Regions from separate parts of the Bifidobacterium sp. LH_230 genome, predicted to be linked through region 1. Evidence: riboswitches for the same ligand, from Rfam matches in the RefSeq annotation. Region 1 holds a riboswitch; the other holds the start of a gene.

What was found. A riboswitch is a leader RNA that binds a small molecule or an ion and turns the genes downstream of it on or off. The one in region 1 is predicted to bind FMN.
Region 2: it holds a riboswitch for FMN, as region 1 does, so the genes downstream of both, AC1A0G_RS00590 (ECF transporter S component) here and ribD (bifunctional diaminohydroxyphosphoribosylaminopyrimidine deaminase/5-amino-6-(5-phosphoribosylamino)uracil reductase RibD) in region 1, are expected to answer to the same signal.

Annotation. Positions count from the first base shown of each region.
Region 1 covers NZ_JBKEWJ010000002.1:149,270-157,876, forward strand. The annotation lists partial or broken gene pyrF (orotidine-5'-phosphate decarboxylase) at 1-256, shown strand, start outside; gene gmk (guanylate kinase) at 416-1,021, shown strand; gene ribH (6,7-dimethyl-8-ribityllumazine synthase) at 1,511-1,999, opposite strand; gene ribB (3,4-dihydroxy-2-butanone-4-phosphate synthase) at 2,002-3,294, opposite strand; gene AC1A0G_RS01680 (riboflavin synthase) at 3,369-4,046, opposite strand; gene ribD (bifunctional diaminohydroxyphosphoribosylaminopyrimidine deaminase/5-amino-6-(5-phosphoribosylamino)uracil reductase RibD) at 4,027-5,142, opposite strand; FMN riboswitch at 5,256-5,397, opposite strand; gene ilvD (dihydroxy-acid dehydratase) at 5,625-7,487, opposite strand; gene AC1A0G_RS01695 (3'-5' exonuclease) at 7,599-8,126, opposite strand; gene AC1A0G_RS01700 (GTP-binding protein) at 8,374-8,607, shown strand, end outside.
Region 2 covers NZ_JBKEWJ010000001.1:148,583-157,189, reverse strand. The annotation lists gene AC1A0G_RS00600 (cell surface protein) at 1-1,576, opposite strand, end outside; partial or broken gene AC1A0G_RS00595 (DUF4143 domain-containing protein) at 2,110-2,907, shown strand; FMN riboswitch at 2,952-3,104, shown strand; gene AC1A0G_RS00590 (ECF transporter S component) at 3,110-3,730, shown strand; gene AC1A0G_RS00585 (energy-coupling factor transporter ATPase) at 4,195-7,005, shown strand; gene AC1A0G_RS00580 (glucuronyl esterase domain-containing protein) at 7,400-8,607, opposite strand, start outside.

The DNA.
Region 1 (8,607 bases):
CGGCGCGACCATCGGCCAGTGGATCGACGACAGCGGCATCGACCCGACGCAGTTCACCGGCCCGATCCTGTCTCCCGGCTACGGCTGGCAGGGCGCGGAAGCCAAGGACCTGCGTTCGGTGTTCAAGGGCACCAGCGGCAACGTGCTCGTGACCGTGTCCCGTTTCATCGCCTCCCACGGCCCGGACATCCAGGCGTTGGCCGAAGCGACCGACGCGATCTCCATCGACGTGCGTCAGGCCTTGCTGGAAGCGACCGAAGACAAGCGTAAGAGCGATCGCACGCCGATGATGCAGAATACCGACGATTCCGCCTCCGCCGAAGTGGACACGCCGCAGCAGACGACCGGTGCGGCGCCGGCCGAGAAGACCGCACAGTCCGCTTCCGCCGATGCCGACACGACCAAGGATGACGCTATGGACAACAACGAACAGGCGCTGCGCGGCGGCCGACTGCTCGTGCTCACCGGTCCCGCCGGCGTGGGCAAGGGCACCGTGGAAACCGCATTGCGCAAGAAGCACCCCGAAGTATGGGTGTCCGTCTCCGCCACCACCCGCAAGCCGCGCCCGGGCGAAGTGAACGGCCTGAACTACTGGTTCATGACCGACGACGAGTTCATCGCCAAGGAAGCGGCAGGGGAGTTCCTCGAAACCGCCGTCGTGCACGGTCTCGCACACTACGGCACGCCGCTCAAGCCCGTTGAGGAGCATCTGGCCGCCGGCACGCCCACCATCCTCGAAATCGACCTGCAGGGCGCCCGCCGCGTCAAGGAACGCGCCAAGGAACTCGGCATGGAAGTCCTCTCCGTCTTCATCGCCCCGCCCAGCTTCGACGAACTCGTCCGTCGTCTCACCGGCCGCGGCACCGAAACCGAAGAGGAGCGCAATCGCCGTCTCGAAACCGCCAAAGTCGAACTCGCCGCCGAAAGCGAATTCGACGTCACCATCGTCAACGACAACGTCGACAAGGCGGCAGAGGAATTGTGGACTTTGTTAGCCAAGGAATACGGTATCAGCGAATGATGGAGCGTATACCGCCTTTCCTCAACCTCGACGTGCTAAGCACGCCTTCGGTTTCGGACGGCGGTCTCCGCACGCATCATTCGCTGATGCGGCGTATCGCTGAATAACGGAGCGCCTTCTGCGTTGCTCCTCGGTCGCGGTACTGAGTACCGCTTCCCTCGGTGCGCCTTGAAGTCGCACACGTTATTCAGCGATACCGGCATCGACGAATGATGGAGCAGCTCTGATATGAAAAACCCTCCCGAACGATCGGGAGGGTTTTTCAATATCGGGCGAAAATGCCTGTCACGCGAGGCCGGAGAGCTTGTTGATCAGCTCCGGGTCACGGGTCGCGCCTTTGTCGGCGGAGCGGGCGAAGGCGGCGTTGTAGGGAATAACGGAGCGCCCTCTGCGCTGAGCCGTTAAGCGGGAAGTCCAGTGGGTTTCCCGTAGGCGAAGTAAGCGGCCGCAAGGTCGCACGCGTTATTCCGCGATGCCTGGAGGGACGGATCAGGCACCGATGGCGCGCAGCACATTCACCACTTCAATGGCGCCCAGCGCGCAGTCGAAGCCCTTGTTGCCGGCCTTCGTGCCAGCGCGTTCGATCGCCTGCTCGATGTTCTCGGTCGTGATCACGCCGAACAGCACCGGCACATCCGTGCTCAGCGACACCTGCGCAATGCCCTTCGCCGTTTCGTTGCACACCAGATCGTAATGCGACGTGCTGCCGCGGATGATCGCGCCAAGGCAGATCACCGCATCGTAGCGGCCCGTCGACACCATGCGCTTCGCGGCGATCGGAATCTCGAACGATCCCGGCACCCACGCCACATCGACATCCGATTCGGCAACGCCATGCCGCTTCAGGCCGTCCAGCGCGCCCGACAGCAGCTTCGACGTGATGAACTCGTTGAACCGCGCCGCCACGATGCCGATGCGGATCGGCGCCGCCTCGCCGTTCGCGGCGTTGGCGACCAGCTGTCCTTCGAATACCGTCATGATCAGTTCTCCTTTGCCAGAGCACCCAGCAGATGCCCCATTCGATGTTCCTTGGTGGACAGATACTTCGCATCGTAGTCGGTGGGCGCAATGACCAGCGGCACACGACGGTCGATGACAATGCCGGCGCGCTCAAGCTGGCCGATCTTGTCGGGGTTGTTGGTCATGAGATCGATCGACGCGATGCCCAGATTCCGCAGCATCGCCGCCGCCGTCTCGTATTCGCGCGCGTCGGCGGGGAAGCCGAGCTTCAGGTTCGCGTCGAGCGTGTCGAAGCCCTGATCCTGCAGCTCATACGTGCGCAGCTTGTTGAGCAGACCGATGCCGCGTCCCTCCTGGCTCAGGTACAGGATGACGCCGCGTCCGCGCTCGGCCACGCGACGCATCGCCTCACGCAGCTGAGGCCCGCAGTCACAGCGTTGCGAGCCGAACACGTCGCCGGTCAGGCACTGCGAATGCACGCGGCACAGCACCGGCTCGCGCACGGCGTCGCCGCCGGCCATGGCGGCAAGCACGTCGTCGCCCATGACGAGCGCCACATGCTCGGCGCCATCCGCCTTGTAGCCGACCATCGTGAACGTGCCATAGTCGGACGGCAGCTGCACCTGCGCGACGCGGCGCACCGTGCGCGGGAACTCGTGGGCGCGACGGTAGGCCTGCAGCTGCGCGATCGTGATGATCGCAAGACCGTGCTCGCTGGCGAAGGCGCGCAGGTCGTCGCGGCGCATCATCGTGCCATCCTCCTTCATCATCTCGCAGCACAGTCCGCACGGCTCCAGCCCGGCCAGACGCGCCAGATCCACGGTCGCTTCGGTGTGCCCGTTGCGCTCCAGCACGCCGCCGGGACGCGCCACCAGCGGGAACATGTGGCCGGGACGGCGGAAGTCCTGCGGACGCGTATCAGGGTCGATGCACGCCAGCGCCGTCAGCGACCGGTCGCGCGCGCTGATGCCCGTGGACGTGGTCACATGGTCGATGGACACGGTGAACGCGGTCTGATGGTTGTCGGTATTCGTCGTGCACATGGGCGGCAGCTCAAGACGTGTCGCCAGTTCGGCGCTCATGGGCGTGCAGATGAGGCCGCGGCCATGCGTCGCCATGAACGCGATGTTGGCGGTGGTGGCGTAGCGGGCGGCGCAGATCAGGTCGCCTTCGTTCTCGCGGCTTTCGTCATCGGCGACGACGACGATGCGTCCGGCGGCGATGTCGCGGATCGCGCGAGCAACGGCGCGTTCGACTTCGGGCTCGATGGGGGATGCGGCAGTGACAGGGGAGTTGGAATCGGTGATGGCCATGGTAGGCTCCTTGCAGATAGCAATGACAGGTTGACGATGATGAAAGGTGATGACGGGGCGATGACGGCCGCGCGTCAGAATCCATGCGCGGCGAGGAACTGCTCGGTGATGCCATCGGCGTGCGCACTGGCGGCATCGGCGCTGGCGTCGGCGGCGCGCGCCGGCATCGCCATGAGCCGCGCCACGTACCGTGCCAGAGGATCGATTTCGAGGTTCACGATGTCGCCCACGCGGCGTTCGGGCAGGACGGTGTGCGCTGCGGTGTGCGGAATGACCGCGACGCCGAACGCATCTGCATTGGCGAACGTGACCGTCAGGCTGATGCCTTCGACGGCGATCGAGCCCTTTTCGGCGATGGCGCGCAGCAGCGCGTACGGCGCGCGAATCGCGTACGCCGTGGCGATGCCGTCGCGCGTGATCGAGGCGATGGTGCCGGTGCCGTCGATGTGCCCGGAGACGAAATGCCCGGAGAAGCGGCCGTCCGCCGGCATTGCGCGCTCCACGTTCACGTGGCTGCCGCGCCTGAGCGCGCCGAGGCTGGAACGGCGCAGGGTCTCGTGCATCACATCCGCCGTGAATGCGGTGCCATGCAGGCCGGTGACCGTCAGGCACACGCCGTTGACGGCGATGCTGTCGCCGAGCATGGTGCGGTCGGTGACGACGACGGGCGAATCGACGGTCAGCCGGGCGAAGTCCGCGCCGCGCTCCACGGCCAGCACCGTGCCGAGGTCCTCAACGATGCCGGTGAACATAGTCCACGCCTCCTTCGATGAGGATGTCGTCGCCGATGGCGCTGACGGCCGGATGCGCGATGCGGAAGCAGTCGTCAGGCGAGGCGACGCCGAGGCCGCCGATCGGCGCAGGCGCGCCGGCGCCGCCGAACAGCTTGGGCGCGATGTAGGCGCTGACCTTCGTGACGATGCCCGCGTCCAGCGCCGACCATGCGATGCCGCTGCCGCCTTCGATCATGATGCTGTCGATGCCGCGCGCATAGAGCGCTGCGGCGACGGCTGCGATGCTGGCATGGCCGTCGCCGTCGGTCACGACGCGCAGCACTTCGCAGCCACGGTCGCGGTACTGCTGGGCGCGCGCGTCATTCGCGCTGGCGGTGGCGATGATCGTGGGGGTGTGTGCGGCGGTCGCCACGACCTGCGCGTCGAGCGGCGTGCGCAGATGCGTGTCACAGATCACACGCAGCGGGTTGTGCCCATGCTCGATGCGGCTGGTGAGCTGCGGATCGTCGGCGAGCACGGTGTTCACGCCGACGAGGATCGAAGCGAAGCGCGCACGGTCCTCGTGCACGCGCCGCCGCGCCGCCTCGCCGGTGACCCACTGCGACAGGCCGGATGCGGTGGCGATATGGCCGTCGAGCGTCATCGCGTACTTGAGCATGACGAACGGCGTATGCGTCACGATGGCATGCAGGAAGATCTCGTTGAGCGCGTCGCATTCGCTGCGCAGCACGCCTTCGGTCACGGCGATGCCCGCGTCGGCGAGCTGGCGGATGCCCTTGCCGGCGACGAGCGGATTCGGGTCGGGGGAGCCGACGACGACGCGTGCGATGCCGGCGTCGATGAGAGCCTGCGAGCATGGCGGCTGCTTGCCGGTGTGACAGCATGGTTCGAGCGTGACGTAGATGGTGGCGCCGCGCACGTCGACGCCGGCCGCGGCGGCCGCTTCGAGTGCGGCGCGTTCGGCGTGCCATCCACCGAAGTGATCGTGATGGCCCGTGGCGATGATGCGGCCGTCGCGTACGATGACGGCGCCGACCATCGGGTTGGGATTGACCTTGCCAGCCCCAAGCCGTGCGTGACGCAATGCCACGGACATGAATTCCCTGTCGCCCATGAAACCCCTTTCCTTCGGCAACGAGGGCATGTCCAGGGATTCGTGGGATCAGTGACGGCACGACCGCATGCGGATAGACGGCATTCGGATATGCTTCCGCCTGCATCGTGCTGCTGCAACTTCTTCCATCCAGACTGTAACTGTCGGTACCGGAGTCTCACCGGTTCATGAGCGTATGCTCCAACATCGCGCCAAGGCGCGCTGCTCGCGGACTGTACCGCCGATCGGGAATTTCACCCTGCCCTGAAGATGCGTGTTCGGTTATCGCGGCTTAGCATACGGAGACGTCCAGTCAACGCCGCATGGCATGTCCGATATGCGGACATATGCGCTGGCATGAGTCGGCTATCGGGAATGCGTATGGCCGCCGCACGGAACCGTTGGCGCATGCCGATGCTCTGATAAGCAGTGGTGAGATACGACGAAGGGGGCGGAACCGCATGTGCGATTCCGCCCCCTTCGTATGTCTGGTCAGAAGATCATCAGGCGAGGCCGGACAGCTTGTTGATCAGGTCGGGGTCACGAGTGGCGCCCTTGTCCGCGGAGCGAGCGAACGCAGCGTAGGCCTTGAGGGCCTGCGACACCTTGCGGTCGCGGTGCGCCACGTAGCCGTCGCCGGCCTCGAGCTCGGCGCGGCGCTCGGCCAGCTGCTCGTCGGTCAGCTCCACGTTCACCGAACGGTTCTCGATGTCGATGTTGATGATGTCGCCGTTCTTGATGAGCGCGATCGGACCCTTGTTCGCGGCCTCAGGCGCGATGTGGCCGATTGCCAGACCGGACGAACCGCCGGAGTAACGGCCGTCGGTCAGCATGGCCACCTGCTTGCCGATGCCCTTGCCCTTGACGAACGACGTCGGGTACAGCATCTCCTGCATGCCCGGGCCGCCCTTCGGACCCTCGTAACGGATCACCAGCGCCATGCCCGGCTTCAACGTGTCGTTGAGGATGACCTCGATGGCCTGCTCCTGCGACTCGACGACCAGCGCCGGTCCGCGGAACTTCCAGATCTCCTGCGGCACACCCGCGGTCTTGACGACGCAGCCGTCCGGCGCGAGGTTGCCGCGCAGCACGGCCAGACCACCCTCGTGGATCTCCGGATGATCGATGTCGTGGATCGCGCCGTTCACACGATCGGTGTCGAGCGAATCGAACAGCGTCTCATGCGTCCACGGTTCCGGCGACACGATGTGGCCCGGAGCCGCATGGTACATGGTCTTGGCCTCTTCGGTGCAGGTCGGGCGCATGATGTCCCAATCGTCCAGCTTGGCCTCAAGCGACGGGTAATCGACCGAATGCACGTCGCGGTGCAGCTTGCCGGCACGGTCCAGCTCGCCGAGAATGCCGGTGATGCCGCCCGCGCGGTGCACGTCGGAGATCTCCCACTTGCCGGACGGGGACGCCTTGCAGATGCACGGCACGGTGTGCGAGATGCGCTCGATGTCGTCCAGCGTGAAGTCTACGTCGGCCGACTGCGCCATCGCGAGGATGTGCAGCACGGTGTTCGTGGAGCCGCCCATCGCGACATCCATCGTCATCGCGTTCTCGAATGCGTGCTTGGTCGCGATCGAACGCGGCAGCACGGAATCGTCATCCTCGTGGTAGTAGCGGTTCGCGATGTGCACGATCTCGCGCGCGGCCTTGCGGAACAGCTCCTTGCGGAAGCCGTGCGAGGCCAGGATCGTACCATTGCCCGGAAGCGCTAGGCCGATCGCCTCCGTGAGGCAGTTCATCGAGTTCGCGGTGAACATGCCGGCGCACGAACCGCAGGTCGGGCACACGGTCTTCTCGTAGTTGAGCAGATCCTCCTCCGAGATGTTGTCGTCGGCGGACGCATACATGACGGAGATCAGATCGGTGTTCTTCTTGACGGTGCCGTCGGCGAGCACCGTGGTGCCGGCTTCCATCGGACCGCCGGAAACGAAGATCGTCGGAATGTTCAGACGCAGCGCGGCCATGAGCATGCCCGGCACGACCTTGTCGCAGTTCGGGATGCAGATCAGCGCGTCGGCGCAGTGCGCGTTCACCTGGTATTCGACGGTGTCCGCGATGATGTCACGGGAGGGGAGCGAGTACAGCATGCCGGTGTGGCCCATCGCGATGCCGTCGTCCACGGCCATCGTGTTGAACTCGCGCGGGATGCCGCCGGCTTCCTTGATCGCCTCGGAGACGATGCGGCCGACCTTGTTGAGGTGCACGTGGCCGGGAAGGAACTCATCGAACGAGTTGGCGATGGCGATAATCGGCTTGCCGAAATCCTTGCCGTCGACACCGGCGGCTCGGTAGAGGGCTCGGGCGCCCGCGAATACGCGCCCATTCATCAGTTTCGCGGATCTCATTTCTGCCATGACTCTATTCAAGCCCTTAATCGAGACACGCGTGTTGTCAATAGTCGGATAGTGGAATTCACATATCGTTTACGTTGCGCGGCGTACCGGAAGCCGCCCGCGCACCTGCGATCAGCGGCTGTGATCGCGCATCCATTCGAAGCACATGCGCGTCTGTTCGGCATCGGCCAGCGCACGGTGCTCCTCCACGTCGGCGATGTCGAACCGCTGGATCAGGTCGAGCAGACGATGATGCCGCTCGTCGGGGAACATCGTGCGGCTCATGTCCAACGTGTCGATCACGCGGTTCGGTACTTGGCGGTGCAGCAGCCGTTGCGCGGCGATGTCGATGAACTTGATGTCGAAACGGTTGATGTTGTGCCCGATCAGCACATTGTCGCCGCACCAGTCGAGGAACACGGGCAGCACGTCGTCCAGATCGGGGGCCGGTTCGAGCATCTCGTCGGTGATGCCGGTCAGCTGGGTGATGCGCCAGTGCAGCGGCCGCAGCGGGTTGACCAGCTGCTGGAACGTGGCGACCGGCTTGCGACCGGTCACCTTGACCGCGCCGAATTCGATGATCGTGTCGCGCTGCCAGCTGATGCCGGTCGTCTCCAGATCGAGCACCACATAGTCGTCGGGCAGCTGCTGCATGGTCATCGTTGTACCTCCGTATCCTTGAATCCGTCCGCCGCATGCCGATCGTCATTCCCCGTCATCGGCGTGCGGGCGAATCCTCATCATACAGGCATGCACCATACCGGCACACGCCGGTGGGTATGCTGGTGGGGGAACAGACGTCCCGGTCATGAAACAAGCCGTGAAACAGGTTGTATTCGTCGGCAACCGGCACGGGTGAACGCGGACGGAAGATAACGGAACACAAGGCAAGGAGCTGAGCGTCGGCATGAAGCACATCGTCGCAGGAATCCTCGCGCACGTGGACGCGGGCAAGACCACGCTGTCCGAGGCGCTGCTGTACCAGACCGGCACGATCCGCAAACTCGGCCGAGTCGACCACGGCGACGCGTTCCTCGACACCAACGCGATGGAACGCGCCCGCGGCATCACGATCTTCAGCGAGCCTGCCGTCATCGAATCCGGCGATCTTGAACTCACCCTGCTCGACACGCCCGGCCAC
Region 2 (8,607 bases), on a different contig from region 1:
ATGTCAGCAGACCGCTGATCGCATCCTCCAGACTGATGTTCAGCCCGGGAATAAGCGTATTGAGCAGAATATCAAGCAATCCACCGACGCCGGAAAGCAAGCCTTTGAGGATGTCAAAGACCACGCCGATGACAGTCGTCTGCTTTTTAAAGGAATCCGACTCGTTACGCACATCGACGTTGTACAGCCGGATGTTCGAGACGACGGTCTCCCCCGCACTGCTGATATTCTTCTCGGCGATATTCACCTGGTTGCTAATCGTCGCGAAGAAGCCAACTCCGGACTGCTTCGACTGGTCCATCTGACCGGTCTGCCGAACCATTACGTTCGAGATGGTCGGCCGGTCCACCTTCGTCGTGTCCACCGCATCGCCTTCAGCGTTGATGCCGTTCCACAACGTTTGTGCAGTATCGGGATTCTGCGACTTTGCGCCGAGCATGATCGCGGAGAACATGAGCGGAGTCCAGTTCGTGTTGCTCGTGTCGGCCGCGTTTCTGGACAGGTCGATGTCGCGGAAGATGATGTAGTTGTTTGTGGACGTATAAGTCAAGCCCGTGTTGGCGTCCTTAGTATCGTTCACATCATGGCGGTTGCCGTCAGCATCGATAGTGAAATAATAAGTGCGGCTCAGCAGTTCAATAACCGGGTTGGAATACTCCTTGTCGATGAGTGTCCCCTGCTCGCTTAAATCGGCATCGCCGGAATAAGCGACACGGGGATTGCCTTCATCTACCCATTGGCGGAAGATAGTTTTCCGGCTCTGTCGAATTTGCCAGACGCGACCAATAACCTTCTTACCCGTGCCAATCGCGCGCAGCTGTTGTTCGTTGCCGATGAGGATGTAGGTTTTGCCGTTGATGGTCTTGGTGATCTGGCCGGCGAAGTCGCGGCCGTCGAGGGAATCGGAGGCATCGGCCTGAGCGGCGGGAGCATCGGCGGCGGTGTCGTTGGACTGGGTGGATGCGTCGGATGAGGATTGGGGGCCACCATTGTTCTGGTCGGAGGTCGCCTCATCGGAGGTCTGGGCGTTGGCGTCAGTGGTATCGGCCGAGTCGTCGTTGGTCTGCACGGTCTTTGCACCGGCGGTCAGACCGTTGCTGGAATCAAAGATGTTGTTGTTCGTGAATACCGTATTATTGCCGTTGCCGAGTGAGCCGTTCGTACCGGTCTGGCCTGTGCCGCCGGTGGCATCGTTCGTATTCGTATCGGTCTGAGCCGAGCTGTCCGCCGAATCGGCCGTATCGTTCGTACCGACAGTATTGTTTGCGGTAGCCGTATCGGCCGTATCGGCATCGACCGTCCCGGACGCACGCTGCTGCGCAAGCGATTCCGCCGCGGACACGACCGTATTATCGGTCACGACCTTGCCGTTGGAGATGACGGTCACACCGGAATCACCGATCGAATTGAGAACGCTATCATTTTGCGCGTATGCGGACGGCACCATGCAGGTCAGCGACAAGGCGACAGTGACGATGGCAGCGATGCCACGACGTAGGTACGACGGCGCGAAGTCCAGCCCAGCCTTACTGCGGGCACCCCTGCGGAGGTTTACGCTCCGGGACTTCCGACTCATCATCGCACCTTTCAGTCTCACGAACAACGTTCGCTTCTTCGTGAATGCGATGCCATGATTACCCCCCCGAGACACGAAAACCAGACAGAATCAGCCCGAAAATCCAATCGCTACGTAGGTCTTGCAATCAGTACGCAAACGTTTTCAATCCTCCAATGCAACATTTGGCAAGCGCTTGCCATCGGCTACTTATCTTGATAAGCCAAACCCGTTCGAGACGATTGATATATAAGTGTCAACTATCTCCTGCACACGTATTCAGAATGTGATCTAGGCGACACGCCGTCCCCCCGATTCCCCGATCGCCCACCGACCCCTATCCCGCATAGCGAACACCCCTCGCGCAAAATCCAGGTGGCGCACGCGCCCCGCATCCTCATCTACGACAACGGGCAAGTCAGGCGAGCAAGGTTCATCGAATTAGTTGGAAAATGTAGAAAAACCATCATTTTTTGGTTTGAAAACGTCATTTATTCTGCATATTATGGTTTGAAAATGCAATCAGTCGTCTGCGCGATCATCTGACACAGCAACAGACAGTCGACGAGTTCATCCACCAACGACTCATGGATCTGTATGCAAAATATATGGTGATTGGCGGCATGCCCGCTGCAGTCGATTCCTTCTGCACCAACGGTAGCATCCTGGACGTGCGAACCATACAGGAAAACATCAAGCGGGAATATCGACGTGATATCAGCCAATACGCGCACCGGGAGGACCGTCTGCACATTCGCACCATCTATGATCTCGTCCCCAGCGAACTGAACAACCCCAATAAGCGGTTCACTTTTTCCAAGATAAATAAATCGGCGCGATTCCAGGCTCTCGCCTCCGATTTCGACTGGCTTGTCGGAGCCAATGTTGCCCTCGCGGCATACAACGTGGACGAGCCGTGTGCTCCTCTGGAAATGAGCAAAGAACGAAACCTGTTCAAGCTCTTCTATAATGACGTCGGACTGCTCACCGGCTCGTTCCTACGGAAGACATCCATTGAAGTACTCAATGGAAATCCCGACATCAACTATGGGTCCATATACGAAAACGCCGCCGCACAGGCACTGGCGGCACAAGGCTTCAAACTGTACTACTTCAACAGCAAGAAACTTGGCGAGCTCGATTTCCTTGTTCAGGATCGTAACGACAACGTACTGCCCATAGAAATCAAATCCGGCAAATCATACAAACGCCACCATGCAATGGGTAATGTGCTGTCGGAACCCAAATATCATCTCGATACCGGATATGTCTTCGGCCCCTGCAATATCTCCCGAGAAGGGAAAATCCTATATGCTCCGATTTATACGATCGGGCTGCTCGAAAACGAATGACTACGCTGCCGGCACAAATCCGGGGGTGGGCGTATACATAGGCACGTAAGTTTCAGGGAAGGTGAAAATCCTTACTGGCGGTAAACGCGCGGCCGACATCATAACGGCCGTCACGCGCAAGCCCGCGACCCGCGCAAGCGGCTGATCCGGTGAGAATCCGGGGCCAACGGTTACAGTCCGGATGGAAGAAACGGAGCTCGATATGAGTGTCTCTTCGCATACCACCAACGCCACTTCTACCGCCGCCGGCAGCGCAACCTCGTCGCGCCCGGACACCGCGCACTCGACCGGCGTGGCCGATTCGGGCCGCTGGTCCACCCGCCGCATCGCCATGTACGCGTTGTTCGTCGCGCTCGCGATGGCCACCAGTTTCGTGGAGTTCCCGATCATTCCGGGCATCCAGTGGCTCAAGTACGACCCGTCCGGCATCGTGGCGCTGATCGCCGGCTTCGCGTTCGGCCCGGCCGCCGCCGCGATCGTGAGCGTGCTCGGCTTCGTGCCGCACCTGTTCATGGACCCGTGGGGCACGCTCATGGCCGTGCTCGTCGCGCTGTTCCTCTCGGTCCCGGCCGCGATCATCTACCGCAAGAACCGCACGCGCAACGGCGCGATCATCGGCCTGATCGTCGGCGCGGTGTGCGCGCTGGCCGTCGCGATCGTCGGCAACCTCATCGTCACCCCGATCTACGCGCACATGACCGTCGCACAGGTCGCGGCGCTCATCGTGCCGGCCCTGCTGCCGTTCAACCTGCTCAAGTTCGTGATCCACGGCGTTGTCACGTTCCTGATCTACAAGCCGATCACCACGCTGCTCGACAAGTAGTCCGCCGACGCCCACTTACGGTTCAATAGTGGGTCATCCCGGACGCAACAATCCGTAAGTGGGTGTTTGCCTACCATGAAAACCGTGATTCCGGTCTTTTCGTGGTAGGTGAACACCCACTTATATGTTCATGGTAGGTGTTTGTCCACTTACGGAAGGCTCTATATGGTAGGCAAACACCCACTTCCGAATTCCGTGTCCGGAAACACCCACTTATGAAGCACCTCTGTGGTAGGTAAACGCCCACTTGACGATTTCACGCTCACGATCGTCCATCGGCGCAGCCGTTCAAACGTCCGCATACGCCCACCAATGAGCTTTCTGTCCGGAATCACCCACTGATAGAGCCACCAACGGCCCACAGATATCCATCGACGAACCAATCAGCAGAAGCCGCATGTCTAAGATGGAGCCGTCCGACAATCCGCCTCCGTACGCAACCTACTTATATACAAGGATCATTCATGACCGAACTCGCAGCAACGCTCACCAGCATCCGCTTCAGCTATGACGGCGGCGCGACCTGGGCGCTGGACGGCGTGAGCCTCGACATCACGCCCGGCGAATACGTGTGCCTGACCGGCGCGAACGGGTCGGGCAAATCCACGCTGGCCCGTCTGATCGCGGGACTCGCCGCGCCCGACGCCGGCGATATCACGCTGCTCGGCCATCATGTGTTCTCGCTCGGGATGTCTGGCAGTTCCGCAGTATCGACCGATTCGACAGACGCGGACAGTGCGATTACCGGCGAGGGCGACTCGCAAGACGATACCATGGCCGATTCGACGGGTGAGTCCGATTTCGGTGCGAATCCGGCGGAATACCGGGCGGCCCGGCGCGGCATCGGCGCAGTGTTCCAGAATCCGGAGGACCAGCTCGTCACCACCGTGAGCGAGGACGACGTGGCGTTCGGCCCGGAAAACCTGGGATTGGACCGTCCGACGATCGGTTCGCGGATCGACGAATCGTTGGATGCGGTCGGCATGACCGCGCATCGGTTCGATGATCCGACAAGGATGAGCGGCGGGCAGCAGCAGCGCGTGGCGATCGCCGGCATGCTGGCGATGCACCCGTCCATGCTGGTGCTGGACGAGCCGACCGCGATGCTCGACCCGGCCGCGAGGGCCGAAGTGATGCGGATTCTGGACGAGCTGCATGCGCAGGGCACGACGATCGTGCATGTGACGCATCATGAGGACGAGGTGGCGCGCGCGACCCGCGTAGTGCGACTGGAGCGCGGACGGATTGTCGCCGATGCGGCTCCGTTGCCGCCCTCCCCTGTCATTTCGACCGAGCACCGCCCTCCTGTCATTTCGACCGAGCAAAGCGAGCGGAGAAATCTTTCACAGGCAACCACTCCAAAAGATTTCTCGACTTCGCTGCGCTCCGCTCGAAATGACAACGATAAAGCATCGAACAACGACACGGCCTCATCCAAAGGTACCGGGAACGCCATCGTCGTCAGCCATGTGACCTACCAATATCCGGGGGCCGACACCCCCGCGCTGGACGACCTGTCGCTGACGGTGAAAGCCAGCGAGGTCGTGGCGATCATGGGCGAGAACGGTGCCGGCAAATCCACGCTGGCACGCCTGATCTGCGCACTCGAGCAGCCGCAACACGGGTCGATCAGCGTCGTCGGGATTCCCGTGGCAACCGATCCGTCGGTTCCAGCCGATTCACGAACAATCACTGCGGAAAGTCCTGACGGCAGCCGGTCTCGCCATATCCATACGCGTCGCTCGTCTCGCACGCTCGGCCGCAAGCAGCGCGAGGCGTTGCGCCGCGAGGTCGGATTCGTGATGCAGCATCCTGAACGGCAATTGTTTGCAGATACGGTTGCCGAAGACGTGGCGTATGGGCCGCGCAATCAACGGCTGGGCGAACCTGAAGTCGCCGCCCGCGTGGACGAGGCGATGCGAATGTTGCATATCGAGGATCTGGCCGATCGTTCGCCGTTCAGTCTGTCGGGCGGCCAGCAGCGGCTTGCGGCGATCGCCGGTGTGATCGCATGCCGACCGCGCGTGCTGGTGATGGATGAGCCGACCGCGAGTCTTGATGCCGATGCAAACGCGCGTATTCACGAGTTGATCCGCACGCTCAAGTCGCAGGGCGTGACCGTGCTCATCATCACCCATTCGCTCGATGAAGCCCACGCCGTAGCCGACCGCATCATCACGTTGAACGCGCATGCAAGCGGTCACAGTTCAACCGTGCCATCAGCCATCCTTTCAACGAGTACAGCCAACAAGCTTCCCGTGCAGGAAAACCGGGAACGTCAGGAACACGTCTCCTCCACAGCATCACCGGAACAGTACCCTTCCGCGGCCCCAGCCACTCAACCATCCTCTGTCGGCCCGACCAAGCAATCCCCCTCTATCGTCCCGGCCGAGCGATCATCCTCTGTCATTTCGACCGAACGCAGCGAGCGGAGAAATCTTTCTCATCCCGCTCCCCCTGCATCCACAGAGCCCACCGCACCTTCATCGTCCGTGCATCCCGCACGAACGGCATCATCGTTCATCGCCAAACTCGACCCGCGTGTGAAGATGGTGACCTTCCTCGCAATGATGTTCACCGCATTCGCGATCAACACGCCGGCACAGCTCGCGCTCGGCGCGGTGCTGGTCGCGGGCATCGTCGCGGCGTCGCGCATCAATCCGCTGCGATTGCTTGCATCCGTGCACATGTTCCTCGCGATGTTCGTCGTCATGGGCGCGCTCAACATCTTCTTCGTGCGCACCGGCACCACGCTCGCACGACTCGGCCCGATACCGATCACCGACGACGGCGTGACGATTGCCATCCTGTACGCGCTGCGATTCGCGCTGGTGATCATCCTCGGTGCGGTCATGCTGGAGACGACCACGCCGACCGCACTGACCGACGGATTCGGTTCGCTGCTCTCGCCGCTGTCGAAGATCGGTCTGCATACGCAGGAGATCGCGCTGGTGATGAGTCTGGCATTGCGGTTCCTGCCGACGCTCGGTGCGGAGGCGAAGGCGATCGCCGACGCGCAGGCGGCCCGTGGCGGTAGCATTGAGACCGGTTCTCCTGCGGCTCGGCTCAAGGCGATGACCGCGTTGTGCGTGCCGATGTTCGCCGGCGCGATACGGCACGCCGATAATCTCAGCCTTGCGCTCGACGCACGGTGTTATGAGGAGGGCGTGCGTCGGACCCATTGGCATGAGTTGCGTATTCAGCCGGCCGATGTGACGTTTGCCGTGATTACCGTGATATATATCGCCGCGCTGGTTGCGTTGCCATTCATCTGATAGTTCCGCGTTCTGCCCCGCAAGCAGCACCATTAGCGGGGCAAATCGAGGAAGAACCCCTCTTCCCGCCTCGCTAAGCACACCTTCAGCGGGGTCAATCACGGAAGAATCCCACCTTCCGCTTCGCTAAGCGCCTCTGCAGCGAGGCAAATCCAGAGGAATCCGCGTTCTGCCCCGCTGGCGGCTTCCCAGTGGGGCAAATCACGGAAAACCCTACGAATCGCCCCACTCAGCATGCCAATAGCGGGGCAAAACGCGGAATACCTCGCAACTCGCCCCGCTGAGAAGTTCCCCCGCGAGGCGCATAGCAGAAGAATCCAGCGAATCGCCTCGCTCCATGCTCCTATAGCGGGGCAAAACGCGGAAGAGGCCGACGAACCACCCCGCCAAATGACTACTCGGCATCCGGAGCGATCCACGCGTAGCCGACGGGGGCGTCGCCGTCGCAGCGGGTCTTGTAAGTGGTGTGGACCGGTTTGCCGCCGAGCACCGCATCGCAGAAGTCGAGTATCACGGACCAATCCTCGGGCGTGTAGGCGTGGCCGCCTTCGCGGTAGTGGATGCCGCAGCGCTCGGGCACGCCGAGGAACCGGTAGACCTCGCTGGCCGCCAACCACGCCGTCTGCGTGCCGAACTGGTTGGCCGCGCCGTCATCCAACCCCTCCACCACGATCAGCCCTCGCGGCGCGGTGCATGCGGCGAGCGTATTCGCATCGAACGGCATCTCGCACTCACGATACGGCCGCTCGCCATCCGAGGAACCGTACGCGGCCGCTTCGGGCACGACCCAGTGCGGGAACCAGTTCGCCATGCGCCCGATGCGTTCGAAATGACCATGGCCCTCACCGAACCGGTTGCCTTGCAAGCGCATCGATCCCATGCCGCCGCAGCCGGAGCCGGCCGGAGCGGTCACGGCCACTCGCGTGTCGGTCAGACCGCAGCACAACGCGGTTTTGCCGAACCGGGAGTGTCCGGTGGCGACGATCCGATTCGCATCGATGCAATCCCGGGTCGTCAACCAGTCGATCACCCGGCTTTGCAGCCACGCCCATACGGCGAACGCATGCCACGTATACCCCGGATACGCGCGGAGGCACGGACTCACGAAGAATCGTTCCGCATCGTCCGGCGCGGCCTCGTCGATCTCGAATCCGGCGACCGCATACCCGCGGCGCACCGCCTCGCGCAGCATGCTCTCCTCGACGCACAGTCCGCAACAATGGTCGGGAGAGCGATAATTCGGCAGCACCAGCGCGCCAACCGGCTCCCTGCCATCCGCGGGCCGACACACGCGCACGTTGAACGCGATCGGAACCCCGCCCGGCGTGTCCACGATCGTCAACCGCACCAACTCGAATACGGCATCCCCGTCCAGCACCGGCGCACGGTTCACAAACTCGGCCGCCATACCGCCAGCCGCCGGCGCGGGCGGCATGGTGCCATACAATTCCCGCAACACCAGGCCGACCAAGTACTCGCGTTGCACCGGCCACTGCTCCCGTGTCCGAATCCGCTCGCCGTCCGGCCCCTTGAACGGATCGGGCAGCAGCCAATCGTCACGCGAGCCTGCAGCTTCGGCAACTTGCATCCTGGCATCACCAG